DNA from 2 places in the Micromonospora coxensis genome. Region 2 is predicted to be linked to the other one. Evidence: riboswitches for the same ligand, from Rfam matches in the RefSeq annotation. Region 2 holds a riboswitch; the other holds the start of a gene.
What was found. Region 2 has a riboswitch for thiamine pyrophosphate ahead of GA0070614_RS09250 (ECF transporter S component). Riboswitches for the same ligand answer to the same signal wherever they lie in the genome.

Region 1 (6,617 bases), 670 kb from region 2:
CGTGCCTGCATGACAGCCTCCCTGATGGTCAACAGGACCAGCCGAAGTGGTCCAGCGGGCCGCGTCCCGCGCCCAGCTCCCAGTCCCGCGCGCCGGTCAGCGCGCGGGTGACGTACTCCTTGGCGGCGGCGACCGCGACCGGCACCGGGTCACCGGCGGCCAGCCGGACGGCGACCGCCGCCGAGAACGAGCAACCCGTGCCGTGGTTGTGCCGGGTGTCCACCCGGGGCGCGCGCAGCAGCGTGGTCGTCCCGCCGCCGCAGAGCACGTCCACCGACTCGCCGTCGGCGTCCACGTCGCCGCCGGTCACCACGACGTGCGCCGGGCCACCGGCCGCGAGCGCCTCGGCCGCCGCGACCATCTCCTCGACCGTGGTCACCGGGCGTCCGGTGAGGGCGGCGGCCTCCGCGCAGTTCGGCGTCGCCACCTGCGCGTACGGCAGCAGCCGCTCGACCGCCGCCACCACGCCGAGCGGGTGCCCGCTGGTGGCGACCAGCACCGGGTCGACGACCAGGTGCGGCAGTCGGCCCGCCTTCGCCGCCTCGGCGATCGCGTCGGCGACGGCCGGGGTGCCGAGCATCCCGGTCTTCACCGCCCGTACGCCGAAGTCGGCGAGCACGCTGTCGAGCTGGTCGGTGACGGTGCGCGGGGGCAGCGGCAGCACGGCGTCCACGCCCCGGGTGTTCTGGGCGGTGATCGCGGTGATCACACTGGTGCCGTACGCGCCGAGCGCGGCGAAGACCTTGAGGTCGGCCTGGATGCCCGCTCCCCCGCCGGAGTCTGATCCGGCGATGGTGAGCACGGTCTGTGGCGTCACTGCTGTCCTCTTCCGGTGGGGGGCTGCGGCCGACCGTGCCCACTCCGGGCGGTCAGGCTTGATCCCTGCGTGGGCACGGTCGGCCGCAGCCCCGTCGTGCGGGCGTCCGCCGGGACGCGCGGGGTGGGCGTCTCGGAGGTGGCCGCCTCCTCGAAGGTTCTGCCCAGCGGGGTGGGCGAGGCGGCGGTGGCTGCTGCTGTGGAGGCTCTGCCCAGGGTGGTGGGCGACGTGGCGGTGGTCGTGTCGGCGAGGGCGCGGGTGAGGGCGGCGGCCGAGGCTGCCGGGTCGTCGGCCCGCATGATCGCGCCGAGCACGGCCACCCCGACGGCCCCTGCCTCGACGCAGGCGCCGGCCTGCTCAGGGGTCTCGATGCCGCCGAGGGCGAGGACCGGGACCGGGCCGCGCCCGATCAGCTCGCGCAGACCGTCGGGGAGCAGGGGTGGGCCGTAGCCGGGTTTGGTCCGGGTGGGGAAGACCGGTGACAGCGTCACGTAGTCCTCGGTGGTGAGTCGGGCCAGCTCCGCCTCGTCGTGGCAGGACCGGCCGACCAGCCCGACGGCCGGCGGCGGGTACGGGCCGGCGGCGGGCAGGTGGACGGCATCGCCGTCGAGCGGGTCCGGGCCGGCGACGACCAGGCTGCCGCCGGCCTCGGCGAGGACCGCCCGCAGCCGCGCCGCGAGCGCGGCCCGCTCGACGCGGGGCAGGTCCTTCTCCCGCAGCACCACCCAGCGCACTCCCCCGGCGACGGCCCCGGCGACCACCTCGACCAGTGGCCGCCGGGCCACCCGCCGGTCCGTCAGCAGCACCACGCCCGACGGGATCCGCCCCGTCCCGGGCCGGACCGGATCCGCGACGGCCACCCCCGATGTCCGGGCCGTCACAGGTCGGGCCTGCCTTCGTCCGGGGTGGAGGCGAGGGCGTGGAAGCGGCGGGCGATCCGCCCGGCGCCGTACGCGAGCCGCCCGGCCTCGACGGCGTACCGCATGGCGGTGGCCATCGCCACCGGGTCGGCGGCCCGGGTCACCGCGCTGGCCAGCAGCACCGCGTCGCAGCCCAGCTCCATGGCGAGCGCGGCGTCGGAGGCGGTGCCGATGCCGGCGTCGAGGATCACCGGCACGTCCACGCTCTGCCGGATCAGCCGGATGTGGTGCGGGTTGCTGACGCCGAGCCCGGACCCGATCGGCGCGCCGGCCGGCATCACCGCCGCGCAGCCGACGTCGGCCAGCCGGCGGGCCAGGATCGGGTCGTCCGACGTGTACGGCAGCACCACGAATCCGTCTCCGACCAGCTCCTCCGCCGCGCGCAGCAGTTCCACCCCGTCGGGCAGCAGCGTCCGCTCGTCGCCGATCACCTCCAGCTTCACCCAGTCGGTGTCGAACGCGTCGCGGGCCAGGTGCGCCACCTTCACCGCCTCGCCGGCGGTGTAGCAGCCGGCGGTGTTGGGCAGCAGCCGCACGCCGCACCGGTCCAGCAGGTCGAGCAGTCCGCCGGCGGTGCCGGGCGCGGTGTCGACCCGGCGCAGCGCCAGGGTGACCAGCTCGGTGCCGGATGCCCGGATCGCCTGCTCCAGCACGTGCAGGTTGGCCGCCCCACCGGTGCCGAGGATCAGCCGGGAGCCGAAGGTCACGCCACCGATCTCGAAGCTCACCGCGCTCACCCGCCCTGGGCGGCGCTGAGCACCTCGACCCGGTCGCCGTCGCGCAGCACCGTGGCCGGCCAGCCGGTGCGCGGCACCACCTCGCCGTTGACCGCGACCGCGAGGCCGCGCTGCTGCTCGGTGACCTGGCGGACCACGTCGGCCACCGTCGCTCCGCCAGGCACGGTCCGCCCGGCCCCGTTGACGATCAGTTCCACCTGTGCTCCTCCTGGGTGCTCGATCCGGCGGGCCCGACCCGGGCCGGCCCGGGGTGCGGGGCGTCCGGCCGGCTGAACCGCTCCGGCGTGAACGGCGCGAGCAGCGGGTCCGCCTCGCCGGTGACGACCAGCTCGGTGATCAGGTCGGCGGTGACCGGGGTGAGCACGATGCCGTGCCGGTGGTGCCCGGTCGCGACCAGCACACCGGGGTGGCCGGGCAGCGGCCCGAGGATCGGCGCGTTGTCCGGGGTGCCGGGGCGCAGCCCGGCGGACGCCTCCACCAGGTCGTACTCGGCCAGGTCGGGCACCAGGTCGACGGCGGCACGCAGCAGCCGCAGCACCGCGCCGGCGGTCACCTCGGTGTCGGTGCGTTCCTCCACGGTGGCCCCGACCACCACCTCCCCGTCGGCCCGGGGCACCAGGTAGACCGACTCGCCGTCGGCGTACCCCCGGATCACGTGCCGGAAGTCCGGCGCGGCGCGACCGGGCGCGCGCAGCCGCAGCACCTGCCCCTTCACCGGCCGCACGGGCAGGCCGGTGAGCGCGGCGGCGCCGCAGCCGGCGGCCACCACGGTGACCCGGGCGGCCACGTCGTCGAGGCGGGCGACCGGGCCGGGGACCAGCGTCGCGCCGGCCCGCTCGGCCGCCGAGCGCAGCGCCGCGACCAGCCGCCGGGGGTCGACCTGATGGTCACCGGGCGCGACCGCGCCGCCGCGCACCCGCGGCGCCAGCGCCGGCTCGCGGTCGCGCAGCTGCGAGGGGCGCAGCGGGGTGATCGGCAGTCCCAACCCCTGCTGGTACGACCACAGCCGGCGCGCCTCGGCCAGGTCGTCGGAGGTCAGCCCGACGACCAGGGTGCCCTCGGTCCGGTGGCCGAACTCCACCCCGGCGGCCTCGGCCAGCTCGGCGGCGAAGCCGGGCCAGCGGGCGGCGGACTCGGCGAGCAGCCCGGTCAGCTCGTGCTCCCCGAAGTACGCCTCGGCGACCGGGGAGAGCATCCCGGCGGCGACGTGCGAGGCGCCGGAGCCCGGGGCGGGATCGTGGACGACGACGCGCAGCCCGCGCGACGCGCACCGCCACGCGATCGCCAGCCCGACCGGTCCCGCCCCCACCACGGCGACGTCCGGCCGGGTCAGCACGTCAGGGCCTCGACGAGCGCGGCGGTCGTCCGGGCCGGATCGGGGCTGTCGGAGAGCGCCCCGACCACCGCCACCCCGTACGCCCCGGCGGCCCGCAGCGCGGGCACCGTCTCGACGGTCACCCCGCCGATGGCGATCACCGGCACGTCCACCGCCCCGGCGACGGCGCGTACCCCGTCGGGGCCGATCGGGTCGGGCAGGCCGGTCTTGGTGGTGGTCGCGTGGCAGGGGCCGACGCCCAGGTAGCCGGCGCCGGCGGCGACCGCCTCGGTGGCCGTCAGCGGCTCCCGGGCGGTCGCGCCGAGCACGGCGGTCGGGCCGAGCACCCGGCGGGCCGCCGCCACCGGCAGGTCCTCCGCGCCGACGTGCCCGCCCGCGGCGCCCACCGCCAGGGCCACGTGCAGCCGGTCGTTGACCAGGCACGTCGCCCCGTACGGCGCGCAGAGCGCGAGCACCCGCCCGGCCAGCTCGTACGCCTCGCGGTCGGTGGCGTCGTCCTCCACCCGGACCTGGACGACCAGTTCGGCGCGGGCCACCGGCAGGGCGGCGCGCAGCACGGCGAGCGGGTCACGCCCCGGCCGGGTGTCGGTGATCAGATGCAGTCGTCCGAGGGACGGCACGGCAACACTCCTCCCTGCGCCGGCATTACCCGGATCAGGTTCGACGGTCGGGGGCTTCAGCCCCCCTCTCAGCCCGGTGCACCGGGCTCCCGTGGGTCACTTGCGGGCCTACCGTACGACGTGTCGCCGGACGGCGGAAGAGTGGGTGACGTTTTTCCCACCCACCATCCACGGTCGACGGCAGGGGCGGCGGGTGACCGCCCGGTCACGGCCCCCTGTCCGGATGCCCGCTCGCGCCCGGGTCCCGCGACGGCTGGCGTTCCTGCCCTTCCGGGGCAGCCGTGCGGTCGCCGAGGGCCTGCTCACCTGGTCGATGCTGCGCGGCCCGGCCTGGCGCCGGCTGCTGCCCGACGTGTACGTGCACCGGGACGGCTTCCGCGCGGCCGACCATCGCATGTGGTGCGACGCGGTGGCGCTGCTGCTGCCGCCGGGCGCGGCGATCGCGGGGGCCAGCGCCGCGTACCTGTGGGGGGCCGACCTGCTCGGCCGGGACGCGCCGGTGTCCGTGCTGCTGCCCCGCACCGCCCGGATGCGGGTCCCGCCCCGGGTCCGGGTCAGCCGGTCGGCGGTGCCGGCCGGTGACGTGACCCCGCTTCGGCGGCCTGCCGGTCACCACCGGGCTGCGTACCGCGTTCGACCTGGGCCGGCAGGGGCCCCGTACCGACGCCGTGGTCGCCGTCGACGCGCTCGACGCCCGGGGACGGTTCGCCGGCCGGGTCGACCTGGCCTGGCCGGCCCTGCGCGTGGCGGTCGAGTACGACGGCGACCACCACCGGGAGCGCGCCCACTTCCGGCAGGACGTCGCCCGGCTGAACGCGCTGCGCGCGGCGGGCTGGCTCGTGCTCCGCTTCACCGCCGACGACGTGCTCCGTCACCCCGCCCGCACCGTCGCCCTGGTCGCCGACGCCCTCCGCGAGCGCCAGATCCAGCGCAACCCCTCCCACTGATCCCCGCCACCGTCACCCTGAGCAGCAGCCAGCAGCCAGCAGCGGGCAGCCGGCAGCAGCGGGCAACGACACCGGCTGAAGACGCCGCCGACTCGCAGCCGGCCAAGAGCAACATCCGACGAAGACCCACAGCCGCGTAGACCCGCAACCGGCGAGGAGGCGTAGCCGGCTGCGGACGCCGGCCGGCGAAGGCCCAGCCCGTGCCCGAGAACCACCACCCGCCTCGCCGCCCGGCTCGGGTGGCGAGGCGGAACGGCGAGTCAGAGGATGGCGTCGAGGGCGTCCAGGTCCTCGTCGGTGGGCTGCCAGGTCCCGGCGGCGGCGTTCGCCCGTACCTGCTCGGGCGTGGTCGCGCCGGCGATCACCGAGGTCACCGCGGGCCGGGCGGCCAGTCCACCGATGGCCACCTGGAGCATCGTCAGCTCCCGCTCGGCGGCGTACGCCTCGATCGCCTCGATGGTGTCCCAGTTCGCCGCCGCGAGGCGCTGCGCGTACCGGCCACCGCCGGCGAGTCGGCTGCCGGCCGGCGGGGCTTCACCGCGCTTGTACTTGCCGGTGAGCAGGCCGTTGGCGAGCGGGAAGAAGGGCAGCATGCCCAGGCCGAAGCGCTCGCAGGCGGGGATCACCTCGGCCTCCACTCCCCGCTCCAGCAGCGAGTAGTGGTTCTGCGCGCTGATGAACCGGGTACGGCCCTGCGACGACGCCGTCCAGTCCGCGTCGGCGATCTGCCAGCCGGCGAAGTTGGAGTTGCCGAGGTAGCGCACCTTCCCGGCCCGGACCAGGTCGTCCAGGGCGGCGAGCGTCTCGTCGATCGGGGTGCCCGGGTCCGGCTCGTGCATCTGGTACAGGTCGATGTGGTCGGTGCCGAGCCGCCGCAGCGACGCCTCCACGGCCCGGGCGATGTAGCGGCGCGCGCCCCGGGCGCCGTGGTCCGGGCCGTTCAGGCCGTGCATGTCCATGCCGAACTTGGTGGCCACCACCACGTCGTCACGGCGGCCCTTCAACGCCTGTCCGAGCAGTTCCTCGGAGCCGCCCTGCGGCTCGCCGTAGATGTCGGCGGTGTCGAAGAAGTTGATCCCGGCGTCGAGCGCGGCGTCGACCACCGCGCGGGTGCCGTCGAGGTCGAGCTTGCGGCCGAAGTTGTTGCAGCCGATGCCGACCACGGACACCACGAGCCCGGAGTCGCCCAGCCGGCGGTAGGTCATCTCAGTCACGAGATCCACCCTATGCCGGCCCGACC
Region 2 (6,617 bases):
CCCCGGCCGACGGCGAGGGTGGGCAGCCACTTGGCGTAGAAGGCGCCGGCACGCACCCCCGCCTTCGCCTTGCGGCCGAGGCCGGCGTCCGGGTCGATGATGTCGCCGGCGACCGAGAGGTGGGCGTCGACGGCCTCCCGGGCGATCAACAGGTGCATGATCTCGGTCGAGCCCTCGAAGATCCGGTTGATCCGCAGGTCCCGGACGAGCTGCTCGACGGCGGCCGGGCGTTCGCCCCGCGCGGCGAGCGAGTCGGCCGTCTCGTAGCCGCGCCCGCCCCGGATCTGCACCAGCTCGTCGCCGATCTTCCAGGCCATCTCGCTGGCGTACAGCTTCACCAGCGCCGCCTCGATCCGGATGTCGTTGCGGTCGTCGTCGGCGAGCAGGCAGCACAGGTCGAGCATGGTCTCCATGCCGTACGTGGTGGCGGCGATGAAGGCCAGCTTCTGGGCGACCGCCTCGTGCTCGCCGACCGGCCGGCCCCACTGGACCCGGTCGGCGGCCCACTCCCGGGCCACGTTCAACGCCCACTTGCCCGCGCCCACGCACATCGCCGGCAGCGACAGCCGGCCGGTGTTCAGCGTGCTCAGGGCGATCTTCAGCCCCTTGCCCTCGCCGCCGATGACGTTCTCCTTCGGCACGAAGACGTCGTGGAAGCGGGTGAGGCTGTTCTCCAGGCCGCGCAGGCCGACGAACGCGTTGCGCCGCTCGACGGTGATGCCCTCGCTGTCGCCGTCCACCACGAAGGCGGTGATGCCGCCGCGTCGTCCCTCACCGGCCGGGACCCGGGCCATCACCACCAGCAGGGTGGCGACGGTGCCGTTGGTGGCCCAGAGCTTCACCCCGTTGAGCCGGTAGCCGGTGCCGTCGGCGGTCGGCTCGGCGACGGTGGCGAGCCGGGCCGGGTCGGAGCCGACGTCCGGCTCGGTGAGCAGGAAGGCGGAGACCTCACCGGCGGCCAGCCGGGGCAGGAAGGTCTGCTTCTGCGCGTCGGTGCCGAACATCTTCAGCGGCTGCGGCACCCCGATGGACTGGTGGGCGGAGAGCAGCGCCCCGATCGCCGGGCTGACCGAGCCGGCCAGCATCAGCGCCCGGCAGTAGTGCAGGTTGCTCAGGCCGAGCCCGCCGTACTTCCGGTCGATCTTCATGCCGAAGGCGCCGAGCCGGGCCAGCCCGTGGAAGACCTCGTCGGGGATGCGGGCGTCCCGCTCGATGGCGGCGCCGTCCACCTCGGAGCGCAGGTACGCCTCGAACTCGGTGAGGAACGCCTCGGCCCGCGCGTCGTCGGCCGGATCCGAGCGGGGCCACGGGTCGATCAGGTCCAGCCGGAACCGGCCGAGGAAGAGTTCCTTGCCGAAACTGGGCCGGTCCCAGGCCGCCTCCCGGGCCGCCTCGGCGACCTGGCGGGCCTCCTTCTCGGAGACCTGGCCCGCCTCGGCGGGCAGTGGCCCGGCGCCGTCGGCGGTGGATGGGTTGTGGTGCGTCGCGGTCACGGCTGCCCCCTCGAACCTCGGTCCGGATGCGTCAACGTGCTCGACACGAGCAACGCTACCCCCGGGTGTTACCCAGGGGTAGCGTCGTGTGCACGTCCGATTTCCCGGCCGATGACCGGCGCGGCGGGTCAGTCGCCGGCCAACGACCTCGGGTCGTCGTCATCGTCGTCGATGTCGTCCTCACCCCAGTTGCGGCGGGCGAACGGCAGGAACATCCAGAAGGTCAGGAACCACAGCGCGGTGATCCCGCTGAGCAGGAAGGCGATGCTCCGGTCGAGCACGAAGTCGGTGATCAGCAGCACCGCGCTGACCATCGAGATCAGCATGAAGGCGAGGCCGCCGCTGGCCATCCGGTGCGCGAAGCGGACCAGCTCCGGCTTGCGGCCCTGGCGGAAGAGCGCACGGTGGAAGGCGACCGGCGAGATGATCATCGCGGTGGCGGCGGCCGCCGACAGCAGCGCGACGATGTAGACGTCCTTCTGGAAGCCGCTCGTCCGGTCGAAGCCGGCGCTGAACGGCAGGGTGAGCAGGAAGGCGAAGAGGATCTGCACGCCGGTCTGCGCGACCCGCAACTCCTGGAGCAGGTCGGCGAAGTTGCGCTGCCAGCGCTGCTTCTCGGATTCCTTCGACACGCGCTACCTCCGGGTGAGACGGTACCGCCGGCCGGGCCGCGCCCGCCGGCAGCAACGCCTTTGCCCCCGGGCGTCCCGCGCGAAACCGGTTCACGATCGCCGCGCTCGCGCTCGGGGCGCCACCCCAGATCACGACTGCGGGGCTCGCAGACCCGGCTCACTCCTCGCGCTCACAGCGCCACCCCAGATCGCGACTGCGGGGCTCGCAGACCCGGCTCACTCCTCGCGCTCACAGCGCCACCCCAGATCACGACTGCGGGGCTCGCAGACCCGGCTCACTCCTCGCGCTCACGCCCCTCGGCGGATGCGGCCGGCGTAGCGGGCCTCCAGCCCGGCGTTGTGCTCGTCGCCGCCGGTGATGTTGGCCGACAGGTAGACCGGGGGCCGCACCCCGGCCGCGAGCAGCCGGGCCACCGTCTCGGCCACGATCTGCTGGGCCAGCAGGGCCGCCGTGATCGAGGAGACCGCGCCGACCGCGCCGCCGTCGGGCAGCGGCAGGGTCGCGTCGCCGTACGGGGCGCCGTTGTCCAGCACCACGTCGGCGAAGTCGGCGAGCTTGCGGCCGGACGGGTGGCGGGAGGTCATCCGGGCGGAGTGCCGGGCCGAGGTGATCGCGACCAACCCGTGGCCGCGCTCCTTGACCAGCGAGGCGAACTCCACCATCGCCCCGTTGACGCCGGAGTTGGAGGCGAGCACGAACACGTCGGTGGGGCGTACCGGGGCCAGCTCGTAGAGCCGGTGCGCCACGGCGGGATCGCGTTCCAGGTGCGGGCCGAGGATGTCGGCCGGTTCGCCACCGAGCAGCACCAGGTCGCGCAGCGCGATCCGGTTCGTCGGCACCAGGCCGCCGGCCCGCCCGGCGATCTCCATGGCGAGGGCCTCGGAGTGGCCGGTGCCGAAGGCGTGGATCACCCCGTCGGCCCGCAGCGCCCCGGCCAGCAGGTCGGCCGCCCGGCCCACCGCCTCCCGCTGCTCGGCGGCCACCCGACCGATCGTCTCCGTGACCACCGCCAGGTAGCCCTCGGCGCTCACCGTCATGCGTCCTCCGTCCGTTCGTCACTCTCGCCGATGCCCGGCCCGGCGGGTCCGCCGCAGGCGCGGTGGGCCGCGGCCCACGGGCGCCTCGGCGGGACCGTGCGGGCCGTCGCAGCCGACGTGCCGACCCGCCGGGGGTACGGCCTCAGGCCAGCCCGCGCACCCGGGCCAGGATCGCCTCGGCCAGCAGCTCCGGCGCCCGGTCCGGGATCCAGTGGGTGACCCCGGCCAGCTCCACGAAACGGTACTCACCGGCGACGTGCCGGGCGCACGCCTCGGCGGCGGTCCGGCCGATGGCGAAGTCCTTGTCGCTCCAGACGTACGTGGTGGGCACCGACACCGTCCCGATCCGACCCAGGTCCACGTTGGACATCGCCCGGTACCAGTTCAGCGCGGCGGTCAGCGCGCCCGGCTCGCGCATCGGCTCGGCGTACCGGTCGACCCGCCGGGGGTCCCCGAGCCCGGAGATCATCCGGCGCAGCACGGCCGCCCGGCCGGCCAGCAGCACCTTCTCCGCCGTGCCGCGCTGCCGGAACAGCACCATGTACGACGAGCGGGCCTTCTGCTGCCGGTCGTGGGCGAGGGCCTGCCCGAAGGCGGCCGGGTGCGGCACGGAGACGGCGGTCAGGGTGCGGACCCGCTCCGGGTGGCCCGCCGCGAGCCCCCAGCCGACGGCGGCGCCCCAGTCGTGCCCGACCACGTGCGCGGCGTCGACGCCCAGCGCGTCGAGCACCGCCACCGCGTCGGCGACCAGCTCCGGCATCCGGTACGCCGACACCTCGGTCGGGCGCGCCCCCGGCGAGTAGCCCCGCTGGTCCAGCGCGTACGTGCGCAGCCCGGCGTCGTGCAGCGCGGGCGTCACCTCGTCCCACTCCCCGCCGTGCTGGGGGAACCCGTGCAGCAGGAGGACGGGCTCGCCGCCCTCCGGGCCGCCGGTGCGTACCTCGAACGTCAGTCCTCGCGCCTCGACCCGCATGGTCGACACCCTACCGAGCCGACGGTCGACGGGCTTCTCCCGTCGCGCCGCCCTCGGCGGTCGGCTGGGCCGTCGCCGCAGGTCGGTGCTAGCGTCTGGGCGAGACAACTTCACATCCGACAGGGGAGCGCACAGCGCTGAGAGTGCGGGCACCACCCGCAGACCCTCGAACCTGATCTGGGTAATGCCAGCGCAGGGAGTTCGGTCGACCTCCAGCCGCGCCGCCGTCCGGTCCCACCGGGCGCGGCGTGCGTCTTCTCCTGGTTCTCCATCGTTGAACTGGGAGCGATCATGGACCACACCACCACCCACCGGTGGCGCACCCTCGACATCGTCATCGCGGCGGTGCTCGGGGTCGCCTTCGGCGTCATCTTCTGGGCCTGGGGCCTGCTCTGGAACGGCCCGGCGGACGCCATCCCGCTGCCCGGGCGGGCCGCCATCTACGGCGTCTGGCTGGTGCCGGCCGTCCTCGGCGGGCTGATCATCCGCAAGCCGGGGGCCGCCTTCTTCACCCTCACCGTGGCCGCGCTGGTGTCGGTGGCGCTGGGCAGCAGCTGGGGCTGGACGCTGGTGATCCAGGGCCCGCTGGAGGCGGCCGCCGCGGAGCTGGCCTTCGCCGCGTTCGCGTACCGCAACTTCCGGCTGCCCGTCGCGCTGCTGGCGGCGACCCTGGCCGGGCTGGCCGCCGCGCTCTACGACGTCTTCGTCTGGTACCCGGGGACGGCGTGGGGCAGCTTCCGGCTCCCGTACATCCTGATCACCGCGGCCAGCTCGCTGGTGGTCGCCGGCTTCGGCGCCGTCGCCCTCACCCGCGCCCTCGCGAACACCGGCGTCCTCGACCGCTTCCCCGCCGGCCGCGAACGCGCCACGGTCTGACCACCCACCCCCGTGTTGATGATGACGTCGACGGCGACGTGGCCCGCGGACACCGCCGTCGACGCCATGGTCACGGAACGGACGGAGGGGCCGGCGTGGCGGCGGTGACACTGCGCGGGTTCGGGTGGCGGCACGCCGGGCGCAAGCGCTGGGCGCTGCGCGGGGTGGACCTGCGGGTCGAGGCGGGCGAGCGGATGCTGCTGCTCGGGCCCTCCGGCGCCGGCAAGAGCACCCTGCTGTCCGCCCTGGCCGGGCTGCTGCCGGAGGACTCCGGCGAGCAGGAGGGCACCGTCGAGATCGACGGCCTCGACCCGCGCAAGGCCCGCGAGCGGGTCGGCATCGTCTTCCAGGACCCGGAGTCGCAGCTGGTGATGGCCCGCTGCGGGGACGACGTCGCGTTCGGGCTGGAGAACCGCGGGGTGCCGACCGACGAGATCTGGCCCCGGGTCGACGAGGCGCTGCGCCGGGTCGGGTTCCCGTACCACCGGGACCGGGCCACCGCCGCCCTCTCCGGCGGCGAGCAGCAGCGACTCGCCCTGGCCGGCGCGCTCGTGCTGCGCCCCGGGCTGCTGCTGCTCGACGAGCCGACCGCCAACCTCGACCCGGTCGGCGGCGAACTGGTCCGCGAGGCGGTCGCCGGCGCGCTGGACGCCGACACCACCCTGATCCTGGTCGAGCACCGGGTGGCCGACGCGCTGCCACTGGTCGACCGGGTGGTGGTGCTGGAGCCCGGCGGCGGGGTCCGCGCGGACGGCCCACCGGAGGCGGTCTTCGCCGGGTACGGCGACACGCTCGCCGACGAGGGCGTCTGGGTGCCCGGGCACCCGATCCCGCCCCGGCGCGCCACCGCGCCGGCCGGGGAGGCGCTGCTCACCGCCGAACGGCTCGGGCTGCCGCACCGGCTGGCCGCCACCGACCTCCAGGTACGCGCCGGTGAGGCGCTCGCCGTGCTCGGCCCGAACGGGGCCGGCAAGTCCACCCTGGCCCTGCTGCTCGGCGGTCTGCTGCGCCCGGGGACCGGACGGGTCGTCGCCACCGCCGCACTGGCCGACCGGGACGCCGGCACTCCCCCGCACCGCTGGCGGGCGCCCGCCCTGGCCCGCCGGATCGGCTCGGTCTTCCAGGACCCGGAGCACCAGTTCGTCACCGGCACCGTCGGCGACGAACTGGCGCTCGGCCCCCGGCGCACCGGACGACCCGAGCCGGCGGTCAAGGCCACCGTGGACGCGCTGCTGGACCGGTTGCGGCTGACCAGGCTGGCCGGCGCCAACCCGTACACCCTCTCCGGCGGGGAGGCGCGGCGGCTGAGCGTGGCGACCGCCCTGGCCACCGCGCCCCACCTGCTCATCTGCGACGAACCCACCTTCGGCCAGGACCGGCGGACCTGGCGTGAGCTGGTCGACCTCTTCGCCGACCTGCGCGACGCGGGGCACGGCGTCGTCACGGTCACCCACGACGCGGACTTCGTCGCCGCGCTCGCCGACCGCACCGTCACCCTGCGCCGCCCCGAGGACCGGCCGTGATCAGCCTGGAACCGGTCGCCGCGCCGGACGCGCCGCTGGCCCGGCGCAACCCGGTGGCGAAGCTCGCCGCGGCGCTGGTCTT

Region 1: linked by a shared signal. The riboswitch ahead of thiE (thiamine phosphate synthase) and the one ahead of GA0070614_RS09250 (ECF transporter S component) in region 2 are both predicted to bind thiamine pyrophosphate.

Annotation. Positions count from the first base shown of each region.
Region 1 is NZ_LT607753.1:2,757,602-2,764,218, forward strand. It holds gene thiC (phosphomethylpyrimidine synthase ThiC) at 1-11, opposite strand, end outside; gene thiD (bifunctional hydroxymethylpyrimidine kinase/phosphomethylpyrimidine kinase) at 29-817, opposite strand; partial or broken gene GA0070614_RS12335 (thiamine phosphate synthase) at 1,048-1,638, opposite strand; gene GA0070614_RS12340 (thiazole synthase) at 1,695-2,474, opposite strand; gene thiS (sulfur carrier protein ThiS) at 2,471-2,671, opposite strand; gene thiO (glycine oxidase ThiO) at 2,662-3,810, opposite strand; gene thiE (thiamine phosphate synthase) at 3,804-4,430, opposite strand; TPP riboswitch at 4,425-4,532, opposite strand; gene GA0070614_RS31130 (endonuclease domain-containing protein) at 5,099-5,377, shown strand; gene GA0070614_RS12365 (aldo/keto reductase) at 5,638-6,600, opposite strand.
Region 2 is NZ_LT607753.1:2,087,275-2,093,891, forward strand. It holds gene GA0070614_RS09230 (acyl-CoA dehydrogenase family protein) at 1-1,493, opposite strand, end outside; gene GA0070614_RS09235 (DUF6328 family protein) at 1,622-2,125, opposite strand; gene GA0070614_RS09240 (sugar isomerase domain-containing protein) at 2,414-3,163, opposite strand; gene GA0070614_RS09245 (alpha/beta fold hydrolase) at 3,306-4,136, opposite strand; TPP riboswitch at 4,248-4,353, shown strand; gene GA0070614_RS09250 (ECF transporter S component) at 4,428-5,012, shown strand; gene GA0070614_RS09255 (ABC transporter ATP-binding protein) at 5,108-6,535, shown strand; gene GA0070614_RS09260 (energy-coupling factor transporter transmembrane component T family protein) at 6,532-6,617, shown strand, end outside.